Regions from separate parts of the Streptomyces sp. NPDC088124 genome, predicted to be linked through region 2. Evidence: riboswitches for the same ligand, from Rfam matches in the RefSeq annotation. Region 2 holds a riboswitch; each other region holds the start of a gene.
The links. A riboswitch is a leader RNA that binds a small molecule or an ion and turns the genes downstream of it on or off. The one in region 2 is predicted to bind cobalamin.

Region 1 (4,306 bases), on a different contig from region 2:
GATCACCAGGTCGGCGTCGGCCAGCTCCTCGGGGCGGTCCACGAACCGCACCACGACCCCGGGCTCCGCCGCCAGCGCGTCCACATCGGTGAAGTTCGACATGAGGGGTACGGCGCAGACCGCGATCCGCAGCACGTCCTCGCCGTACGGGGGAGCCACCACCGACTCGCGGGCGCCACCGCGCAGCGAGACCCGCAGCCCGTCCTCCTCGTCGATCCCCAGGCCGTGCCGGAAGGGCAGCACCCCGAGCGTCGGCCGCCCGGTCAGCCCGCGGAGCATGTCGAGCCCCGGCTCCAGCAGTGACACGTCGCCCCGGAACTTGTTGACGAGATACCCCGCGACCAGCGCCTGGTCCTCGGGGCTCAGCAGCGCGGTCGTCCCGAAGAAGGAGGCGAACACCCCGCCCCGGTCGATGTCCCCGACCACGACCACCGGCAGCCGCGCGGCCCGCGCGATGCCCATGTTCACGATGTCCGTACGGCGCAGATTGATCTCCGCCGGACTGCCCGCGCCCTCGCAGATCACGGCGTCGTACGTGGACCGCAGCTCCGCCAGGCACTCCAGAACGGGCCCGAGCAGTGCCTCCTGCCGACCTCCGTGGTAGCCACGGGCACTCAGCTCGCCGACGGGCTTCCCCATCAGCACCACCTGGCTGCTGCGGTCGCTGCCCGGCTTGAGCAGGACGGGGTTCATCAGCGCGGTCGGCTCCACCCGCGCGGCCTGCGCCTGCATCGCCTGGGCGCGCCCGATCTCCGCCCCCTCACGGGTCACGAACGAGTTCAGCGACATGTTCTGGCCCTTGAACGGCGCGACCTTCACGCCCTGGCGCGCCAGCCAGCGGCAGATCCCCGCCGTGACGACACTCTTGCCCGCGTCGGAGGTCGTCCCGGCGATCAGCAGCCCCCCGCCGAGCCCCGCGCCCCCACCGTTCCCGCTCATCCACGCCTCCCGTCGCGCGCGGCGGCTGCGCGCACCGCGCCATAGACGACCCGGCCGGTGACACAGGCCGCGAGCGCGAGCACGTTGACCCGGCCGGCCAGCCGGACGGCGCGCTCGATGTCCGGGACCCCGACCGGGCGCCCCGTGCCGTTCAGGACGGGCCGGTGCTCCACCCGCCCGCCGTACGCCAGGGTCCCGCCGAGCCGTACGCCCAGCGCCCCGGCGAACGACGCCTCCACCGGGCCCGCGTTGGGGCTCGGATGGCGGTGCGCGTCCTGCCGCAGGGCCCGCAGCGCGCCGCGCCGGTCCGGGCCCGCGGCGACGGCCAGCGCGGCGGTCAGCCGGGCCCCCGGCCACCCCACGACGTCGTCGAGGCGGGCCGACGCCCAGCCGAACCGGCGGTAACGGGCGCTCTTGTGACCCACCATCGCGTCCAGCGTGTTCACGGCGCGGAATCCCACGAGCCCCGGCGTCCCGGCGAGCGCGCCCCACACCAGGGCGCCGACGACGGCGTCGGAGGTGTTCTCGGCGACGGACTCCACGACGGCGCGCGCGATCTGGCCCTCGTCCAGGGAGTACGGGTCACGCCCGCACAGATGCGGCAGCCGCCCGCGGGCCCCTTCGAGGTCCCCGGCGGCGAGCGCCGCGCCGACGGCCCGTGCCTCCCGGCCCAGCGAGGTGCCCCCCACCACGGCCCAGGTCGCGGCGGCGGTCAGCGTCACGGCGGCGGCGGGCCGCTCGCGTACCGCCGCCGCGGCCAGTGCCGCGGTCCCGGCAGCGGCTCCGGCGCAGAGCGCGGTGTGCAGCGCGCCCCGGCCGCGGTGGTCGCGCCACAGCGCGCGCTCGACCGCTTCCGCGGCCCGGCCGAAGGCGGCCACCGGATGTCCCCGGCGCGGATCGCCGAACAGCCGGTCGGCCAGGAGTCCGAGGGTGGCGCCGTACGCGAAGACCCGCTCGGCGGCAGGGGCGGCCCGGCCGCCGCCGCGCGCGGCGGCAGAACCGCAGCCAGGCATGGCGAAGTGTCCTCACTCAGGGTCCGCGCCCCGGTTCGACGTACGTGATGCGACGGCGAGAGTTCCTGGCTCCTGGAGGCGAGGCTCACAGTGACAGTGGCGGGACCGCGCCGGATTCGCACCGGCTTCCTCTGCTGCCGTCGTCAATGGCCCCGGAAGTCCACCACGCCGCGCAGGACCCGTCAACTCATCCTTGACCTGCGACGGGACAGTGTGCGGAGCCCCACATCGGACCGGTCGGCCGATGCGGGGCTCCCGCGGGGGCGTGCGTGGCGCGTGTGGCGCGTGTGGCGTGCGTGGCGTGCGTGATCGTCAGGCCACGATGAGGCTGATCCCGTACGCGACGGCTCCGGCGCAGAGCGCGAAGCACAGGTAGGCGCCGGCGCGGGCGGTGAGGGGCGCCGGTCCTGTGGCGGGGGTGGAGGCGGCGGCCGAGGTCCCGGCCTGGCCCTGCGCGGGCGCGGAACCCCGCTTGGCGAGGCCCACGACGCCCAGGCTGAAGAGGCCCACGAGGGCGACGGTCGCCACGAGGCTGACGCCGAAGACGGAGCCGAGTGCTGCCCAGTCGATGTCCATGAGGTCGCTTCCTGAGAGGTGGTGCGGATTACACCGTGGCGCGGCGGGCGGGCTCGCCGGTCTGGTCCGCGGGGGCGGGGATGGTGGCCGAGAGGTCCTGGCCCGCGGCGCCCGCCGGGGGAGGCGGGGTGACGGCCGCGACGGCGGCGGTCACCACACCGGCCGGCTCACCGGTCCGGCCCGAGCCGCCGTCGGTGGCGACGCCGGTGGCGGCTCCGGTGCTTTCGTCCGCCCCGGCGTTGACGTTGGTGTGGTCGACGGGCTTGCGGCGCGAAGCGAGCCAGATCCCGGCGGAGCCCGCGATCAGCAGGACCGCGACGACGACGATGCCCCAGGTGCCCTGGCCGGTCAGGAACTCGGCGCCGGCCGCGACCAGACCCGCGGCCGGGAGCGTCAGCCCCCAGGCGACGAACATCCGTGTGGCCGTGGACCAGCGCACCACCCCGCCCTTGCGGCCGAGCCCCGCGCCCATCACGGCGCCGGAGCAGGACTGCGTGGTGGAGAGCGAGAAGCCCAGGTGCGAGGAGGCCAGGATGACCGTCGCGGCGCTGGTCTGGGCGGCGAAGCCCTGCTGCGGCTGGAGGTCGGTGAGGCCGGTGCCCATGGTGCGGATGATGCGCCAGCCGCCCAGGTACGTGCCGAGCGCGATCGCGATCCCGGCGGAGACGATGACCCACAGGGGCGGGTTGGAGCCGGGGGCGAGAACGCCGCCGGTGACCAGCGCGAGCGTGATGACGCCCATGGTCTTCTGCGCGTCGTTGGTGCCGTGGGCGAGGGAGACGAGCCCGGCGGAGGCGATCTGCCCGGCCCGGTAACCCTTGGCGGTGACCCGGTCGTCGCCGTCGTTGACGGCCTGGCCGATCCGGTACGTCAGCCTCGTCGCGAGCAGGGCGGCGAGCCCGGCGACGACGGGGGCGGCGAGTGCGGGGATCAGGACCTTGGTGATGACGACCCCGCCGTTGACGCCGGAGGTGCCGACGGACATCAGGGTCGCGCCGATCAGGCCGCCGAAGAGTGCGTGGGAGGAACTGGACGGGAGTCCGAGCAGCCAGGTGAAGAGATTCCACAGGATGGCGCCGACGAGCGCCGCGAAGATCACTTCGGTTCTGATGCCCTGTTCGTTGATGAGCCCGCCGGAGATCGTCTTGGCGACCTCCACGGACAGGAACGCGCCGACGAGATTCAGGACCGCGGACATGCCCACCGCGACCTTGGGCTTCAGAGCGCCGGTCGAGATGGTCGTCGCCATCGCGTTGGCGGTGTCGTGGAAACCGTTCGTGAAATCGAACACGAGCGCTGTCACGATCACGATCGCGAGCAGCAGTGTGATGTGTTCCATTGACCCAGGACCCAGGCAATCGTTCGACGTCGGTGGCCTCGGTGAACGTAGGGAGTCAGGGTGAACGGAAGATGAACTGGACGGGTCTTCGCGGTGTCTCGCCCCGTGAGGTTGACGGCGGCGCCTGGCAGGATCGCCGTATGACGGATGACGGGACCGGCGAACACGGCGAACTGGCGGACGCGCGAGGCGAGATGGCGGGCGCGCGGGGTACGGCGGAGGGCGGGACGGAGGCCGGGCGGGGGGCTCTGGAACGGGCCTGGGCGGAGCTCGTCGACACCGCCCGGAGAACGGCCGCGGAGGGCCTGGTCGTCGGCACCTCGGGCAATGTCTCCGTGCGCGTCGGCGAACTGGTCCTGGTCACCCCCAGTGGGGTGCCGTACGACCGGCTCGCGCCGGGCGACGTGGTCGCCGTGGACCTCGCCGGACGGCAGGTGTT
Region 2 (4,306 bases):
GCCCGTAGCCGCGCGCGCGGAGCAGCGCCGCCACGTCCTCGGGCGTCCCGGCCCCGGTGCTGAGCACCAGCACCCGGCGGCCGTCGTGCAGCGCGGCGGTGAGGCGTTCGGCGGGGCGGCCGACGAGCGTGACGACCTCCGTCTCCTCCACCGGCCAGCCGAGCCGGGCGCAGGCGTACGAGACGGACGACGGATGCGGCAGCACGCGCAGCGCCGCCGCGCCGACGACCTCGCCGAGCGCCCGCCCGATCCCGTAGAACATCGGGTCCCCGCTGGCCAGCACCGCGATCCGGCGCCCGGCGTGTGCGGCGAGCAGGCCGGGCACGGCGGGGCGCAGCGGCGACGGCCACGCCACCCGCTCGCCCGCGCACTCCCCGGCCGGCAGCAGGCCGAGCTGCCGAGGCCCGCCGATGACCACGTCCGCCCCGCGCAGGGCCTCCCGCGCCGCGCCGGAGAGCCCGGCCCAGCCGTCCGCGCCGATCCCGACCACGGTCACCGGCGGACTCGGGACCGGCGACGCGGACGGGGCAGGCGACGCGGACGGCGCGGAATCAGGAGTCGGCGACGCGGACGGCGCGGAATCAGAGGCCGGCGCGGGACCAGGGGGCGGAACGCTCACTGCCGTACACCTCTGAGCTGGGAGAAGACCGACCCCGCACTCTACTGTCCGGCCGCCCGCGGCTCCCCGACGGGTGCCCCCGGCGGCGCGACGGATGCTCCGGCCACCGCCTGCGGCCGGAGCATCCGCTCCGCCAGTTCCCCGAAGATCAGCCCGAAGGCCGTCCAGAGCAGCGCCTGCACCCCGAGCGAGGCGAGCCGGAACTCCCACAGCAGCGCCGCGGGGAAGGACGCGGGGACGGCGTCCGCGTTGGCGGGCAGCACCAGACACGCGACGGCGACGACGGCCGCATAACCGGCGCCCGCGGCGAGCGACGCGTTCCAGTTGCCGAGCCGCGGCGCCAGCCGTCTCCCCGCGATGACGGCGATGACCGCCAGCAGCACGCTGAGCAGGATCATCAGGAAGAACAGTGTCGTGCGCCTGCCGATCGTGTCCGGATTGCCCACGGCGGGCGGCGTCGCCGGATACTTCAGGAACGGCACCAGGTAGACGGTCGTGAAGGCGGCCCCCGCGACCAGCGCCGAGGTCGCCCGCGGCCCGAACCGGCCGATCCTGCCCAGGCTCACCGCGAAGACCAGCGAGGCGATGCCGCCAAGGGCCACCCCGTACACCAGCACACCGGTGGCGAGCCCGAACGTCGACTGGACCGGCCTGCTGACCAGTTCCTCTTCCTCTTCCTCTCCCTCCCTCTCTTCCCCTACGGGTACGGGGTCCGCCGCGGCGCCGTGCTGATGCGCCGGGGCGGACCGGGTCTCCTCCTGCGCGATGGAGTCCCGTACGGAGGGCTCACCCGCGAAGTAGGCCAGCGCGAACGCGAGAAGTCCGGCCAGCACGCCCGCGACCATGCCGCGGACCAGGAGGTTTCTGACGGTGAAGGCATGCATGCGCGTCATCTCCGCTGTTTCCGTCAGCGGTCAGTGGCAGGGGAACCCGAGCAGATGACGGCCGTCGTGCACCCATTCGTGCACACCGGCACCGGAGATCACCGAGGTCGCGCCCTGTTCGGCGCCGACGAAGTAGAGCAGCACCAGCATCAGGGTGCCGACGAAGACCGCCCACGGCAGCACGGCGCGCAGCGGAAGCGGGGCCGGGGCGGCGCCGGTGGCAGAGGTGGGCGAAAGAGCGGTGTTCGCAGGCGCGATGGACTGAGCCATGGCACATCCTCCTGAGGGAACTCGCGTCCCGTTGATGGAGCTCGAACGACGGCCATCGGGTCTGACTCACCGCTCCCCCGCCGCGTGGCACGCGGCCGGAACCGGCATACAGTGGCGCGACCGTGCCGGAATCTCACCGGACTTCCGTCTCGCCGTCGTGGATAACGACGTGAAGGTACCGCGAACCGGCGGACGGGCCAAGGGGGCCTTTCGTTATGACGATCCGCGCGACGATCCGCGTGCAGCTCATCTCACCCGCCATCGGCCCGGCCCTGCGCGCGGCCCGCTTCGGCGACCTTCCCGAGGACGGGCCCGGCGTCGCGCCGCGGGCGGTGGACGCGGCCGGGGTGCGACAGGCCGAGGCCGTACGGGAGGAGTTCCCGCGCGGCGCCGCCGTGTACGTCTCGTCCTCGCCCCGCTGCCGTACGACCGCCGGCCTGCTCGGCCTGGACGCGCGGCCGGTGCCGGAACTCGCGCCGTGGGACATGGGGCGCTGGCAGGGCAGGACCCTCGACGAGGTCGCGGCCGCGGAACCGGCGCGGGTGAGCGCGTGGCTCGCCGACCCGTCGGCCGCACCGCACGGCGGGGAGACGCTGCTCGCGCTCTACGCCCGCGTCGGCCGGTGGTTCGAAACGCTGAACCCCGAGACCCCCCGCGTGATCGCCGTGGCCGAACCGGAGATCGTCCGCGCCGCCGCCCTGCACGCGCTCTCGGCACCGGCCTCCGCGTTCTGGCGGTTCGACGTACGGCCGCTGACCGTCACGGAGTTCACCGGGCGGGACGGCCGCTGGAACCTGCACGGCGGCCGTCCGCTCGCCGGCGCTGACGAAGCCGCCGGCGAAGGCTCTGACGAAGACGGAGCCAACTGACGGAAACAACTGCCGAGGACAACGGACGGAGCAGTGGTCAGCCGCGGCCCTTGGCGCGGTCCAGCGCGGCCACCCCCACCGCCGCCAGACCGACCTGGATGGCCAGCTCGATCCAGTCGAAGCCCCGGGTGTCCGCGACGCCGAACGCCGCCGCGACGAACGTACCGACCAGCGCCGCGACGATACCGACGCCGATGGTCAGCAGCACCCCGATGCGCTGCCGCCCCGGCACCACGAGCCGTCCCAGCACGCCGATGACGATGCCGACGACAATGGCTGCGACAAAGCCGGATATCTCCATGTCCCCTCCTCTGCGCCCGCTTGCTGTCGAAAGCGGTACTGACCGAACGTCTGCCCGCCATGCCCCCGTTCAGTCCTGCGGGCCGCCCGTCCCGCCGCCCGTCCCGCCGCCCGGCGCGACCGGGAAGGTGACTTCGACGAGCGTCCCGCGGCCGGGCGCGCTGTCGAGACGGACGCGAGCCCGGTGGAGTTCCGCGACGGCGGCCACGATGGCCAGCCCGAGACCGCTGCCCCGGCCGGTCCCACCGTGCCCGCCCCTGTCCCCGCCGCCCCCGCCGCCCCGGCCGCGCCCCTTGCCGGCCCGGTAGAAGCGGTCGAAGACATGGGCGACGGCCTCTTCCGGGATGCCGGGCCCGGCGTCCCGGACCCGGAGCGTCGCGTGTCCGTCCGCCGCGCGCAGTTCGACGGCGCAGGAGGCGTCGGGCGGTGTGTGCATACGGATGTTGCCCAGCAGGTTGGCCAGCAGGCTGCGCAGATGTGCCTCGTCGCCCAGTACGGTCACCCCCGGCCGGACGTCGACCGTACGGGGCCGTGCCGGTTCGACGGCTGCGGCGTCCCGGCAGGATTCCGTGACGACCCGGCTGAGGTCGACGGGCTCCTGTTCCGCCTCGGCCGCCTCGCCCTCGTCGTCGAAGCGGGCGAGCATGAGCATCGACTCGACCAGCCGCGTCATGCGCAGAATCTCGGCGAGCATCCGGTCCACCGCCTCGTCCACCGCGGCCGTGTCGGGCAGCGCACCGTGCTGGTAGAGCTCGGCGTAACCGCGCAGGGACTGCAGGGGCGTACGCAGCTCGTGCGAGGCGTCCGCGACGAACTGGCGCATGCGCGCCTCGGACGTCTCACGCGCGGTGAGGGCGGCCTGGACCTGGTCCAGCATGCGGTTCAGCGCGTCCACCAGCCGGCCGACCTCGGTGGCGGGGGCCTGGGTGGCCACGGCGAGCCGGTGGTCGAGGTCCCCGGACGCGACCGTGTCCGCCGTACGCGCCGCCTCCTCCAGGGGGCGCAGTTCGCAGCGGACCACGGCGGTGGTGACGAGGGCCACCAGCGCGAGCCCGACCAGTTCCACGGCGACGATCGCGGCGGGGTCGCCGCTGCCCAGCCAGACGGCGGCGGTGGCGGCCATGGCGAGCGCGCACAGCCCGGTGACGACCCCGCTGAGCCGGCTGCGTACCGGCCACCGCCGCAGGCGGCTCACCAGGCGGCGGTTCAGCACCAGCCGGCTCACCGCCCCGCGGTTCAGCACTCCGGCTCCCTGATGCCGTAGCCGACACCGCGCCGGGTGTGGATCAGGGACGGGCCGAGGACATCGATCTTGCGGCGCAGATAGCTGATGTAGGTGGCGACGACGGTGTCGTCGCCGTTGA
Region 3 (4,306 bases), on a different contig from region 2:
GGGTCGAGCACCGTACGGGCCAGGGTGTCGACCCACACCAGGAAGACCGCCCCGGCCAGCGCGGTGACCGGGAGCAGCCGGCCGTGCCCCGGGCCGACCAGTGCGCGGGCGGCGTGCGGCAGGACGAGTCCGACGAAGCCGATCGCGCCCGCCGAGGAGACCAGCGCGGCCGTCAGCAGCGCGGTGACGGTGAGCAGGACGAGGCGCGTACGGGCCACGGAGACACCGAGGTGCCCCGCGGCGTCCTGCCCGAAGGCGAACGCGTCGAGCGTGCGCGCGTACCCGCCGCACACCGCCAGCGCCACCAGCAGGACGGCGCCGCAGACCTGGACATCGGTCCAGCCCGCGCCGCTCAGCGAGCCGAGCAGCCAGAACAGCACCCCGCGGGTGGTCTCCGCGTCGGCGGCGGTCAGGACGACGAAGGAGGTGAGGGCGGAGAAGAGCTGCATCGCGGCCACCCCGGAGAGCACCACCCGGTCCGTCGTCCCGCCGAGCGTGTGGCTGAGCAGCAGCACCATCCCGAACGAGCAGAGCGCGCCGAGGAACGCCCCGCCCGAGACCGACAGCGCCCCTCCCCCGACCCCGAGCACGACCACCAGGACCGCGCCGGTGGACGCCCCCGAGGAGACGCCGAGGACGAAGGGGTCGGCGAGCGGATTCCGGAGCAGGGACTGCATGATCGCGCCGCACACCGCGAGCCCCGCGCCGCAGACGGCCGCCAGCAGGGTGCGCGGCAGCCGCAGGTTCCAGACGATGCCGTCGCGGATCGGGTTGAGACGCGGTTCGCCCCGGCCCAGGTGGGCGCCGACGACCGACCAGACGTCTCCGACGCGGAGGTCGGCGGGCCCGATGGTGATCGCCACGGCGACGGAGAGGGCGAGCGCGGCGAGGCCACAGGCCCACCCCACCGGGCTGACCCAGGCCGCGGCGCTCCGGACCTCGCGGGAGCCGCCGGGGTCCGGCGGCGCCGGGCTCCCCGCGGCGGGCGTCCGCGACGCCCGCTCCGCGGTGCTCACTTGGCGGGTGCGTACGCGCGCAGCGCCGCCGCCACCCGCTCGACGCCCTCCACGGTGCGGATGCTCGGGTTCATCGCCTGGCCGCTGAGGCGTACGTACCGCTGGTGCTTCACCGCGTCCATGGCCCTGGTGACCGGGTTGGCCTCCAGGAACTCGATCTTCTTCGCCGCCGACTCGGCCGTCTGCGCATCGCGCGTGAGGTCGCCGATGACGAGGAAGGCGGGGTCGCGGTCGGCGACCGTCTCCCAGTTGATCTGGGGCCACTCGTCGTGGGTGTCGTCGAAGACGTTCTCCGCGCCGACGGCCCGCGTGATGATGCCGGGCGCGCCGCAGCAGCCGCCCATGTAGGGGGCCTCGGAGTTGGCGAACCAGTACAGGACAGTGGTGCCCTTCGCCTTCTCCGTGTCGACCCCGGCGACCGCCCTCGCCATCCGGTCCCGCAGCCCCGCGACGAGCCGGTCACCGCGCTCCTCGACGCCGAACACCGTGGCCAGGTCGCGGATCTCGCCGTAGACGTCCTCCATCGCCAGCGGCGTCGCGCGGGATCCGTCGGTGTCGCCGGAGTTGTCCTTGGCGCAGTCGGACGGCGAGACGTACGCCGGTACGCCCACCTTCTCGAACTGCGCGCGCGTGGCCACGCCGCCCTTGCCCAGGGTGGACTCGAAGGAGGCGGCGACGAAGTCGGGCTCGGCGTCCAGGACCTTCTCGAAGGAGGGGCTGTTGTCGGCCAGCCGCTCGACCCCGGCGTTCTCCTTCTCCAGGCTCTTCGGCAGCGGGTCGGTCCAGGTGGCGGTGCCGGCCATGCGGTCGCCGAGGCCGAGGGAGAGCATGATCTCCGTGGTGCCCTGGTTGAGCGAGACGGCCCGCTCGGGCGGCGCGTCGATCCGTACCTCATGACCGCAGTTGGTGACGGTACGGGGATAGCCGACGGCCCGGTCGGAACCGGAACCGGATGCGGCCCCGGCCCGGGAAGCGGAATCAGCTCCGGAGTCCGAGCCGGTACCGCAGCCGGTGAGCAGCAGGGCGCCGGCGGCGAGGAAAGGAGTGGCACGGCGGGCGAGGCGTGCGATCGGCACGGAGTCGTTCCTCTGCGTCGAGGGCTCATGCGCGGAGCCCGGTCGTACGGTGCTCCCCCGCCACGGGACGCGGACGGAGGCCGCCAGCAGGTCTTCGGACTCGGGGTCACCCGGACGGAGGCGCCTTCCCGGACTGCCGTCCAGTGGCCGATGCCCCGCCCGTCGCCCTCACCGCTGCGCGTCAGCTCCGGATTCCCACCGGATTCCCTGACCCACGTACATGGGTTCGACTGGCCTCGGCAAGCTATCACAGGCGGTTTTCCGCCCCACACCAGCACTTTCCGGCGCTTTCCGCCCGCCGGCGATCGGGGCGAACGGGGGCGGCGGACAATGAGGCATGCCGGAAACCTCGCCCGTGAGTGTCGCTCTGATCGACGACCATCCCGTGGTCCTCGCGGGCATCGAGTCCTGGTACGCGGCGTCGGAGCGGCCCATCGCGGTGACCGCCAAGGGGCCCGACCTGTCGGTGGCGACGGCGGGGCCGGGACGGGACGCGGATGTGGTGGTGCTCGACCTCCAGCTCGGCCCGGGCAGGCCGGCGGGGCTGCCCGCCTACTCCGAACTGCGCCAACTCGTCGCGGGCGAACGGCAGGTGATCGTCTACACGATGCAGGACAGCCAGGAGACCGCGCTGACCTGCCTGGACCTGGGGGCGTTCACGTACCTCACCAAGGCCGAGGGCGAACGGCACCTCATGGCGGCGACGCTGGCGGCGGCCGACTGCCGCCCGTACACACCGCCCGCGCTGGCCGGGGCGTTCGGCAGCGACGCCCGGAAGGGGCGGCCCGCGCTGACGCCGCGCGAGGTGGAGGTGCTGCTGGAGTGGTTCCAGTCGGAGTCCAAGGCGATGGTCGGGGCGAGCCTGGGGCTCTCGGTCCGTACGGTGAACACGTATCTGGAGCGGGTGCGCATCAAGTACGCCAACGCGGGGCGGCCCGCGACGACCAAGGCGAACCTGGTCGCGCGGGCCATTCAGGACGGGCTGACGTCACTGGACGAGCTGTGACCCCGGTCGGCGGGCGCGGACACAGGCACGGGCACAGGCACAGATCCCGACGCGGATGACGACGCGGTGAGCGCGTCCTCGGGGGCGTCGGCCGGGGCATCGGCCGGGCCGTCGAGGGTGCACGACGCCTCCACCAGCAGCCGCCCCTCGCTTCGCACCGTGCGCACCCGTACCCCCGGCTCGGTCGGTTCGGGGATCTCCGTCGGCGCCGTCGCCGGGCAGTCGGTCACGACGCTCACCCGCACCAGGCCGCCGCCGCGCACGACCGTGGCGCGGGCGTCGCGCTCGGCGGTCGCGAGCGCGGCCAGCACCGGCTCGGTGAGCGCGCGGCGCAGCCGCCGGTCGACCGGGGCGCAGGCCCCGCGTACCGCGAGCTGTACGTCGACGCCGTGGCGTTCGGCGACGTCCATACCGGCGCGCAGTTCGTGGAGCAGCGGATCGTGCGCGTGGTCGCGTTCCGCGAAGAGCCGTCTGAGCCGGGCGGCCTCGACGGCGGAGCGGCGCCGGGCGCCCTCGTCCCCCGGGTCGAGCGAGCCATCGGCGAGCCCGGTCAGCAACGGCATGACGGAACGGTCCAGTTCGGCGTAGCGGGCCCGCTGGTCGGCGTGGACCTGCGCGGCGACGGCGGCCTCCGTACGGACCCGCTCCTGCTCGCGCGCCGTGGCGCTCGCGGCGGCGGCGCAGTCACCGAGCGAGCGGGCGAGCATCGCGGCGGCGACCTGGAAGGTGCAGATGGCCAGGGCGCTGACGGCCATCCCGGAGGCGGCCTGCCGGGTCGGCACCCCCGCGAGCAGCAACTGCGCCAGCGTGAGGACGAGATGGCCGCCGATGAAGACGAGCGTCGGCCGCAGCCCGGCGTCGAAGAGCAGCAGCACCCCGAACCAGCCGATCTCCAGGAACGTCCAGTGCGGGGTCCCCAGGAAGTCCGCCACGGGCAGCCGGCTGGTGGAGACGGCCGACGCCACGAGGGCGCAGGTCAGGCCGAGCACCACCCACGGGCGCGGCCGGCCGCGCCCGTCGGCGCCGAGCAGCGCGTCCGCCATGATGAGGAGGGTCAGCAGGGTGAACGCGGAGAGCTGGACCCAGGGCTGGTCGTAATCGCGCAGACTGGCGAGGAGGGCGGGCAGCGCCAGCCCGAGGTGCACGGCGGTGAGGATGAACAGCCCGGCCACGCGCAGCCCGGCGCGCATGTCCCGGGCGATCCGGTC
Region 4 (4,306 bases), on a different contig from region 2:
CTTCTCGTCCGTCGTCGGCGGCACCGCCATGAAGGCGTTCTGGTACCACTTCGCCATCATGTTCGAGGCGTTGTTCATCCTCACCACGGTGGACGCGGGAACGCGCGTCGGGCGCTTCATGCTCCAGGACATGCTCGGCAACGTGTACAAGCCGATGCGCGAGGTGAGCTGGAAGCCGGGCGTCTGGTTCGCCAGCGCGGTGGTGGTCGGCGGCTGGGGCTACTTCCTCTGGGTCGGCGTCCATGACCCGCTGGGCGGCATCAACCAGCTCTTCCCGCTCTTCGGCATCGCCAACCAGCTCCTGGCGGCCGTGGCGCTCGCCGTCTGCACCACGCTGCTGGTCAAGTCCGGCCGCCTGAAGTGGGCGTGGGTGACGGGCGTACCGCTCGCCTGGGACGCCGCCGTCACGCTCACCGCGAGCTGGCAGAAGATCTTCTCGGACGACCCGAGGGTGGGCTTCTTCACCCAGCGGGACGTGTACCAGTCGGCCATCGACCGGGGCGAGGTGCTGGCCCCGGCCAAGACCATGGACGACATGCACACCGTGGTCACCAACTCCACGGTGGACGGGGTGCTCTCGGCGCTCTTCGCGATCCTCATCCTCGTGGTCATCGCGGACGCCGGACGCGTCTGCTTCAAGGCGATCCGCGATCCGGAGGGCGTCCGGCTGGCGGAGGTCCCGTACGTCGAGTCGAAGATCGTCGCCCCGGCCGGCCTGATCCCCACCCAGGAGGAGAAGGCGGAACTGGCCGCAGCCGAGGCCGCCAGGGAGCGGGAGAGCGTCCCGGCGGGAACGGGCCCGGCATGACCCGGCCGGATGTCGCGAGCCGGGCGGAGCGGGTACGGCAGGTGGCCGGGCGGATCCGCTGGTACGTACGGGAGTTCACCGGCGAGTCGGCGTACGAGCGCTACGTGGCCCACGCCCGGGCCCACGCGGACGAGGGTGACCCGACGGGCGGGATCATGACCCGCCGCGCCTTCGAACGCAGCCGCACGGACGCCCGCGAGGCCGACCCGCGCGAGGGCTTCCGCTGCTGCTGAGCGGCGACAGAGCCGAGCTGAGCCGCTGCTGAGCCGAACGGTGGACGGGCCGCCGGGCCATCCCATACGGGGAACCCGGCGGCCCGTCCGTCATACCGGGGAGGCAGACTCGTGGCATGGACATAACGATCAGAGAGGCCGAGCCCCGGGAGTACCAGCGGCTCGGTGACCTCACGGCACAGGCCTATCTGGCGGACGGTCTGCTGGAGCTGGACGCCGAGGACTCGTATCTGCTGACCCTGCGGGATGTCGCGCGCCGGGCCGCCGCGTCGGAGGTGCTGGTCGCCGTGGACGCGGACGGAACGCTCCTCGGCGGTGTGACTTTCGTCCCCGGGAGCGGACCGTGGGCCGACATCGCGGGCCCCGGCGAGTCCGAGTTCCGCATGCTGGCAGTCGACCGTTCGGCGCGCGGACTGGGCGTGGGCCAGGCTCTGGTGGACGCGTGCGTGGCGCGCGCACGGGCGCGCGAGGGATGCGTACGGATCGTCCTGTCGACCCAGCGGAGCATGCGCGCGGCGCACCGGATCTACGAGCGCATGGGCTTCGTCAGGACTCCGGAGCGGGACTGGGAGCCCTATGCGGGGCCCACTCTGATCACCTACGCCCTGGGCCTCCAGCCCTCTGCGGCCGTGGACGGCTGACCGGGTACGACACAACATCTGGGGGGTGGCGCGGCGCGCGCCCCCCAGATGTATGCTCGACCTCGCTGTCGACGCAGGGGAATCCGGTGTGAATCCGGAACTGTCCCGCAACGGTGTACTGTGGCGCGCTTTGTCGCGCCCGTCAGTCCGAACACCTGCCGGCAGTGCGTCCGGCTCGACCGATCCGGGCGCCCAGACGTCCGGGCCTCGCGGTTGGGCCGGTGGACGCGGCGCGGTGTGCCGCCCTGCGAAGGCATGGGGTACGTCCGTGCGCGCGGACCCGTGCCTCCTCGTGGCCCAGAGCCGAGCGAGGGAGAGCACCACGTGACCATCGCGCCAGCGGATCCGGTTTCAGTTGTCTCGGAGGCACCGTCCGAGAACGGGGTGGCGACCGTCACCGGGCAGGCCGACGCCCCCGGCACCGCGCTGCTGCGGACCCTGACCGAGCTGACCGCCGATCTGCCCGACGCCGACCCGGGCCGGATCGCCGCCGCCGCGCTGCGCGGTCGTAACGCCCGCTCGGACGAGGCCGAGCTGCGCGAGCTGGCCACGGAGGCGGCGGCCGGACAGATCTCCGAGGACCCCGCGTACTCCCGGCTCGCCGCCCGGCTGCTCACCCGTACGATCGCCGACGAGGCCGCGTCCCAGGGCGCCGTGTCGTTCTCCGCGTCCGTCGCCGTCGGCCACCGCGAGGGCCTGATCGCGGACCGTACGGCCGCATTCGTCGCGCTCCACGCCGGGCGCCTGGACGCGCTGATCGACCCGGCCGCCGACGACCGCTTCGGCTACTTCGGGCTGCGCACCCTCTACAGCCGCTATCTGCTCCGGCACCCGCTCACCCGGCAGGTCGTCGAAACGCCGCAGCACTTCCTGCTGCGCGTCGCCGCCGGGCTCGCCGAGGACGAGAGCGCGCACGCGCTGGACGAGGTCGCCGCCCTCTACCGGCTGATGAGCCGGCTGGACTACCTCCCCTCCTCCCCCACCCTCTTCAACTCCGGCACCCGCCACCCCCAGATGTCCTCCTGCTACCTGCTGGACTCGCCGCTGGACGAGCTCGACTCGATCTACGACCGGTACCACCAGGTGGCGCGGCTCTCGAAGCACGCGGGCGGGATCGGGCTCTCGTACTCCCGTATCCGCTCGCGCGGTTCACTGATCCGGGGGACGAACGGGCACTCCAACGGCATCGTCCCGTTCCTGCGGACCCTCGACTCCAGCGTCGCCGCCGTCAACCAGGGCGGCCGGCGCAAGGGCGCCGCCTGCGTCTACCTGGAGACCTGGCACGCGGACCTGGAGGAGTTCCTCGAACTGCGCGACAACACGGGCGAGGACGCGCGCCGTACGCACAACCTCAACCTCGCGCACTGGATCCCCGACGAGTTCATGCGCCGGGTCGAGGCGGACGGCGTCTGGTCGCTCTTCTCCCCCGTGGACGTGCCGCACCTGGTCGACCTGTGGGGCGACGCCTTCGACGCCGCGTACCGCAAGGCGGAGGCCGACGGACTCGCGCGCAAGACCCTCAAGGCCCGTGAGCTGTACGGCCGGATGATGCGCACCCTCGCGCAGACCGGGAACGGCTGGATGACCTTCAAGGACGCGTCGAACCGTACGGCCAACCAGACCGCCGAGCCCGGCCACACCGTCCACTCCTCCAACCTCTGCACCGAGATCCTGGAGGTGACGGACGACGGCGAGACGGCCGTCTGCAACCTCGGCTCGGTCAACCTGGGCGCGTTCGTGGACGCGGCCACCGGCGACATCGACTGGGCGCGGCTGGACGAGACCGTCCGTACCGCCGTCACCTTCCTCGACCGGGTCGTCGACATCAACTTCTACCCGACCGAGCAGGCGGGCCGCTCCAACGCGAAGTGGCGCCCGGTGGGCCTGGGCGCGATGGGCCTCCAGGACGTCTTCTTCAAGAAGCGGCTGCCCTTCGACTCCCCCGAGGCCGCCGCGCTCTCCACCCGGTTCGCCGAACGGATCATGCTCGCCGCGTACGAGGCCTCCTGCGACCTCGCCGAGCGCGACGGCCCGCTCCCCGCCTGGTCGAAGACGCGCGCGGCGCGCGGGGTGCTCCACCCCGACCACTACGACGTGGCGCCGCACTGGCCGGAGCGCTGGGCGGCGCTGCGCGCCCGGGTCGCGGAGACCGGCATGCGCAACTCCCTCCTCCTCGCCATCGCGCCGACGGCGACCATCGCGTCGATCGCGGGCGTGTACGAGTGCATCGAGCCGCAGGTCTCGAACCTGTTCAAGCGCGAGACGCTCTCCGGGGAGTTCCTCCAGGTCAACTCCTACCTGGTGGAGGAGTTGAAGCGGCTCGGCGTCTGGGACGCCCGGACCCGCGAGGCGCTGCGCGAGGCGAGCGGCTCGGTGGCGGACTTCGGCTGGATCCCGGGGGAGGTACGGGAGCTGTTCCGTACGGCGTGGGAGATCCCGCAGCGCGGCCTGATCGACATGGCGGCGGCCCGTACGCCGTTCCTGGACCAGAGCCAGTCGCTCAACCTGTTCCTGGAGACGCCGACCATCGGGAAGCTCAGCTCGATGTACGCGTACGCCTGGAAGAAGGGGCTCAAGACGACGTACTACCTGCGCTCGCGCCCGGCGACCCGGATCGCGCGCGC

Region 1: another riboswitch for cobalamin. It lies ahead of AB0P17_RS08450 (cobalamin biosynthesis protein); the one in region 2 lies ahead of AB0P17_RS34680 (CbtB-domain containing protein).
Region 3: another riboswitch for cobalamin. It lies ahead of AB0P17_RS16015 (ABC transporter substrate-binding protein); the one in region 2 lies ahead of AB0P17_RS34680 (CbtB-domain containing protein).
Region 4: another riboswitch for cobalamin. It lies ahead of AB0P17_RS18600 (ribonucleoside-diphosphate reductase subunit alpha); the one in region 2 lies ahead of AB0P17_RS34680 (CbtB-domain containing protein).

Annotation. Positions count from the first base shown of each region.
Region 1 covers NZ_JBFBJB010000007.1:213,663-217,968, forward strand. The annotation lists gene AB0P17_RS08445 (cobyric acid synthase) at 1-939, opposite strand, end outside; gene AB0P17_RS08450 (cobalamin biosynthesis protein) at 936-1,952, opposite strand; cobalamin riboswitch at 1,989-2,109, opposite strand; gene AB0P17_RS08455 (hypothetical protein) at 2,265-2,528, opposite strand; gene AB0P17_RS08460 (inorganic phosphate transporter) at 2,557-3,867, opposite strand; gene AB0P17_RS08465 (class II aldolase/adducin family protein) at 4,062-4,306, shown strand, end outside.
Region 2 covers NZ_JBFBJB010000058.1:54,883-59,188, reverse strand. The annotation lists gene cbiE (precorrin-6y C5,15-methyltransferase (decarboxylating) subunit CbiE) at 1-496, opposite strand, end outside; gene AB0P17_RS34685 (CbtA family protein) at 661-1,503, opposite strand; gene AB0P17_RS34680 (CbtB-domain containing protein) at 1,534-1,773, opposite strand; cobalamin riboswitch at 1,810-1,957, opposite strand; gene AB0P17_RS34675 (histidine phosphatase family protein) at 1,989-2,642, shown strand; gene AB0P17_RS34670 (GlsB/YeaQ/YmgE family stress response membrane protein) at 2,680-2,943, opposite strand; gene AB0P17_RS34665 (HAMP domain-containing sensor histidine kinase) at 3,013-4,185, opposite strand; gene AB0P17_RS34660 (response regulator transcription factor) at 4,179-4,306, opposite strand, start outside.
Region 3 covers NZ_JBFBJB010000017.1:22,243-26,548, reverse strand. The annotation lists gene AB0P17_RS16020 (iron chelate uptake ABC transporter family permease subunit) at 1-908, opposite strand, end outside; gene AB0P17_RS16015 (ABC transporter substrate-binding protein) at 1,013-2,092, opposite strand; cobalamin riboswitch at 2,160-2,342, opposite strand; gene AB0P17_RS16010 (response regulator transcription factor) at 2,430-3,098, shown strand; gene AB0P17_RS16005 (hypothetical protein) at 3,065-4,306, opposite strand, start outside.
Region 4 covers NZ_JBFBJB010000020.1:127,171-131,476, reverse strand. The annotation lists gene AB0P17_RS18615 (carbon starvation CstA family protein) at 1-808, shown strand, start outside; gene AB0P17_RS18610 (YbdD/YjiX family protein) at 805-1,041, shown strand; gene AB0P17_RS18605 (GNAT family N-acetyltransferase) at 1,158-1,682, shown strand; cobalamin riboswitch at 1,692-1,860, shown strand; gene AB0P17_RS18600 (ribonucleoside-diphosphate reductase subunit alpha) at 2,007-4,306, shown strand, end outside.